DNA from 2 places in the Fundicoccus sp. Sow4_D5 genome. Region 2 is predicted to be linked to the other one. Evidence: riboswitches for the same ligand, from Rfam matches in the RefSeq annotation. Region 2 holds a riboswitch; the other holds the start of a gene.
What was found. Region 2 has a riboswitch for thiamine pyrophosphate ahead of ACTQ45_RS09410 (thiamine-binding protein). Riboswitches for the same ligand answer to the same signal wherever they lie in the genome.
Positions count from the first base shown of each region.

Region 1: it holds a riboswitch for thiamine pyrophosphate, as region 2 does, so the genes downstream of both, thiT (energy-coupled thiamine transporter ThiT) here and ACTQ45_RS09410 (thiamine-binding protein) in region 2, are expected to answer to the same signal.

Region 1 covers NZ_JBQKLF010000010.1:87,455-89,924, reverse strand. The annotation lists gene ACTQ45_RS11145 (TatD family hydrolase) at 1-517, opposite strand, end outside; gene thiT (energy-coupled thiamine transporter ThiT) at 514-1,077, opposite strand; TPP riboswitch at 1,114-1,219, opposite strand; gene ACTQ45_RS11135 (oxidoreductase) at 1,512-2,470, shown strand, end outside.
Region 2 covers NZ_JBQKLF010000007.1:137,087-139,556, forward strand. The annotation lists gene ACTQ45_RS09400 (ABC transporter substrate-binding protein) at 1-341, opposite strand, end outside; gene ACTQ45_RS09405 (ABC transporter permease) at 356-1,132, opposite strand; gene ACTQ45_RS09410 (thiamine-binding protein) at 1,104-1,400, opposite strand; TPP riboswitch at 1,477-1,575, opposite strand; gene ACTQ45_RS09415 (hypothetical protein) at 1,637-1,762, opposite strand; partial or broken gene agaS (SIS domain-containing protein) at 1,915-2,161, opposite strand.

The DNA.
Region 1 (2,470 bases), on a different contig from region 2:
CGGTCAAGGTTGAATGCCCTGCATCGACAGAAATCGTAAAGAAACAGCCTAGCTCCAAATAATCAGTCACCAAGTCCAAAGGCCCACTATACCAGTGGATAATTTGACCATGTAATTGGTGCTTTTGTAGCAAGGCAAGTACTTCTTTTTCAGCTCCTTTTGTGTGGATATTGCAAATTTTTTGGTGCTTTTTTGCCTCCGCTAGAAAATATTCAAAAACTTCCAATTGACGCGGGTAAGCCGTTGTATCTTCTGCCCAGTGGAAGTCTAAACCAATTTCACCGATGAAATCACAATCCTGAATATAAGGTTCAATATTGTCTAAAGATGTAGTTGGCGTCACCTTCCAAGGATGAATTCCGAATCCCTTTAAGATGAGTGGATGGTCTGGAATGGATTGATAGTCAGACACAGACTCACTAACCGCTAAAGTTGTCATGTTTAAGACTTCAAAGTCCGCCAATGCCTTCTCCAGCGATGGATAATGACTGAGGTGATCATGGGCATTTATTATCATGCCAATTCACCGACAAATAAATGCCGAGCTTGCCGGTACAGAAGCAATAAAACTAGACCAGCAATTACTGTTGTGATAATGACAGATCCTCCATTAAATACAAAGGAATAAAAGCCAACAGACCAACCTTCTGGAGCAAACCGGCCCCAATAATAAACCCCAGTAATAAAGTGCCAGAAGTAACGAGCTAGAGTCCCGATAAAAGTACTCAAAAAGATATAATAAGTTGCTTTCTTCTGATTTCCCGAAGCGGTTGCCTGTTGAAGTGCCGGAGCCACAATTCCTGCTAGCCCATTAAAAGCAAAAGCTACTGGATAATCTAGCACCACTTGTATAGGGTGGATAATTGAAGCTCCGCCTAGAATAATCGTCAGTAGGCCCCATAAAAGCCCAGTAAATATCCCTGCTTTCCACCCTCGACGTAAACAAAACAATGTAATGGGAATCGAGCCCAAAGCGATATCGAAGCCTGTTCCTTCGATAGGAAACAGTGAGATAATAAAGGCCAAAGTCGCAATCACCCCAGCCTCTATATAAACAGTTAACGAATTTTTTTGCATAAAAATACCCCCTTTGATACACAAAGGAGGCTTAAGTCTTCTTAAGTCTGCAATCCCTCCGCACGTACTAACGTGATCAGGTAATAAGAGTCCCGGCATACATCCAGTCTCAATCACTCTAGTGATTCCCCTTTGCTTAGATGATATCATAGCTCATAAAAAAAACGTTGTCAATCTCGATGTTTTATAGCCCTTCCTTCAGATGATACATCTAAAGATTGTGGCGTTTTCTATGGATAAATTAGTAAGATCCTTTTCTTTTATGATGAGATATTTAATTTGATGGATGATATGAATTTAAATGATGCCTACTTCTGGACAATTAATGAATCAATGGGGTTTACTGATATTGAACACTATTTGCTAAATAAGGGTGGGTACACAAGCTGATTGCATTCAAACCAGAGTCAACACTAAATACAGAAACAATAAGAATGTACGAAGCAAATCGAATGGAAGTCATCAGACAGTTTTCTTATGAAAGTGACCGAAACTATACTTTGGACATGGTGTTGTCAATCAATGGCATTCCCATGGTTGCTTTGGAACTAAAAAACCAACTGACAGGACAAACTATTGATGATGCAAAAAATCAGTACATCAAAAATAGAAATCCAAGAGAGAAGTGTTTTCAATCCAACAAACGCGTTCTGGATTTTGACTTTTTAGACTATCCTGTAACAGAAATGACCGATGAACAAATTAAAGCGACAATCAAAGCCTTTGGTGAAGCCACTCGACGAGCGTACGAGGCAGGATTTGATGGAGTCGAAATTCACGGCGCCAATCATTACCTCATTCAACAATTTTTTTCTAACTACTCAAATCATCGCACCGATAATTGGGGTGGTAGCTTTGACAAACGCATGAATTTTCCATTGGCGGTTGTGGAAGAAGTTAAACAAGTAGTCCAACATTTCGAAAATAACTTTATTGTGGGCTATAGAATCTCACCAGAAGAAATTCATGGGATAACTATTGGCTATGACTACAAGGAATCAGCAGAATTAGTGAAGAAATTAGAGCGATATGGACTGGATTATATTCATATTTCGAACTTTGATAAATTTGATATGGGTCCAGAAGGCCTTGACGGGTCTTATGTCGAGCTTTATAAAAAAGCTATCGGTAACGAAACCCCGCTGATTACAGTAAGTAACGTCTTTACACAAGCAGATGTCGAAAACGCATTGGCGCTCGCAGATATCGTGGCAATTGGCCGAGCAGCCCTGTTGGATCCTGAATTCACACACAAACTCACGCATCAACGAAAGGACGAAATCGTTAGCGAGATGTCCGAGGATGTGATGGCATATGTCAAATGGCCTCAAGGCTTGTATGACTGGTACCGCGACGGTGCAGCTCTACCACAAGTTCCCAATCTGGAGAGTCT
Region 2 (2,470 bases):
TCTAGAATAGCCGCGACAGCTGTTACTGGTAAACCACCCGCAAAACGCGATGCAATTGAATCTTGGAAACTAATACCAAATTCTGCTTGGCCTAAACCGACTAATTCGGTTGTACTACCTTCTGGTGGTCGTCTAATTGTGACATCTACGCCTGCTTCTGTAAAATAGCCTTTTTCAACTGCTACATATAAACCAGTATGGTTGGTATTGGGTACCCAGTCTAAAATGAAATCGACAGAGTCATTTTCAGCGACAGCAGATACAAGTGTTACCTGGCTAATTGAGAATAATAAACTTAATGTAATAACTGATTGTACAAGTAGATTAAACATTTTTTTCATTTATGATAGCTCCCTTAAAATCTTATCTTACGTTCTCTATACATCCATGGGATAAACACTCTTTCTAAAAGCGAAACAACCCACATAAAAAACAGACTAATTAACGAAATTAGAACAATAACTGCGAACATTTTGTCATAAGCAAATGCTTTTTTAGTTTGAATCATGTAAACTCCTAAGCCTTCAAAGCCCCCCAGCCATTCAGCTACGACTGAACTGACAAAAGCATAGGAAACACTGACACGTAACCCACTAAAAAAATATGACAAACTATTGGGTAATTTGACATGTAAAAGAACTTGCCATAAATTTGCTCCCATTAATTGCAACAAGCGAACAGCGTCTTGATCACTATTAGCAAATCCATTTAAAATACTAATAATAATTGGAAACAGTGTGGTTAAAACAACCAAAACAATTTTAGGTGTCATATCATAACCTAGTAACAATACTAATATGGGTGCGATAGCAACCGTCGGTATCGTTTGAGTCACAATTAACATTGGATAAAGTGCTCGATTTAACCATTCGATTAAATCCATTACAATTGCTAATATAAAAGCCAAAACAATTCCGATTCCTAAACCAATAAAGGCTTGTAATAACGTCACTCGGCTGTTGTCCCAAAGATTGGCACGATCATTAACTAATGCTGTAATTATCTGACTTGGAGTGGGAATGATGAATCGTGGTAGCCACCCCATGTATCCGCTAAACTCCCAAAGTAAAATTAGCGTCAGTCCAAAAATTAATCCTGCATATTTATTGGCGATGTTTTGATACTTTTTCATCGATACCCAACACTTGCCCCTCTGCGTCATAGCTAATTTTAACGTTTGTAAAAATTTTGTGATGGTGTGAACCGGCTACTTCAATCGCACCTTTTAATATAGCCATCAATTCATCAAATTCACCCTCAATAGTGGTTTCAAAAGCACTTAACTCAATACTTTTAGCATTCACTCTCAAATAGTCGATTACCTTATCGACCGTATTAAGAACTGTTGCTTGATCCGTTTGCTGTGGTAAAATTTGAATAGCTAAACTACAATTTGACATACAAAAAAAACCTCCCTATTCTTTTCACACAAATGCGCAAACATAGAAATAGACAAGTTTATCCACCATAATATATATATGAAATAAACCACATCCCTACGTAAGTGTTAACTTAATCAGGTTATTAGAGTTCGGGCAAGTCCCATCTCAGCATATTGCACCCCTTGTGTGTTGAAGCCATCATAGCATAAGATAATTTCAAGTACAAGTTAAGCAAACAAATCCGTTAGGACTGATTATGAAAAATCAATCCCAACGGGTCCATTAGTCTTACAACCATTATTTTGCTCATGAATGGTTACACCTTTTACCCCACGGGTCACCGTTCCTGTGGGAGAAGGATTTTCTGGTATATTCCTCACTTTAATCGCAGACAATAAAGCCACCGTTTGTCATAAGATAATATATGGCAGAACAAGGTAAGCATCTGGCACATGTTTTTGTCCTTGCGTGATGTTAAAACCGTTCATGGCCATCTGATCTATTTGTTCAACTTGAACAGGTAAAACTAAAGCGGCTAGTTGATCACCTGTTACTTCAGATATAATATCTAAATCATATTGTCTCGTATACTCATCATTTGAGACAAAAACGAAAATAAGTGACTTTTCACTGATAAAAGATGTTGGACCATGACGAAAGCATTGAAGAGTCGAAAACAGTCGTTACTTTACCAGCGGTCAATTCTAAAATTTTAAGTTGAGCTTCTCGAGCAAGCCCTAAAAACTTCCAGAACCCCAATCTATCACGCGGTCAACGTCAGTTTTCACGATTACTTAAACCTCTCTAGAAAAGGCTGTACTTGCCATCTTTATTACTGATTTTACATAATCTTCTTCGTCAGTATTATTTGTCATGTCAAACGTTAAAAGAGCTGTCAAAGGTATGCGTATAAAACTCCCTGTCGTAGCGAAACCTTAATCGTTTGATGTAGACGGCTGTAAAATCATAAGGTTTTTATCGTCATCTACAGCGGCTTCACTTTCAGGTGAGTTACCGCTTCTTGCCATCATTCTGATTGCTGTTTAATTTCACGCGTTATAATTTCAGCGTCTAATGAGACTAATTCA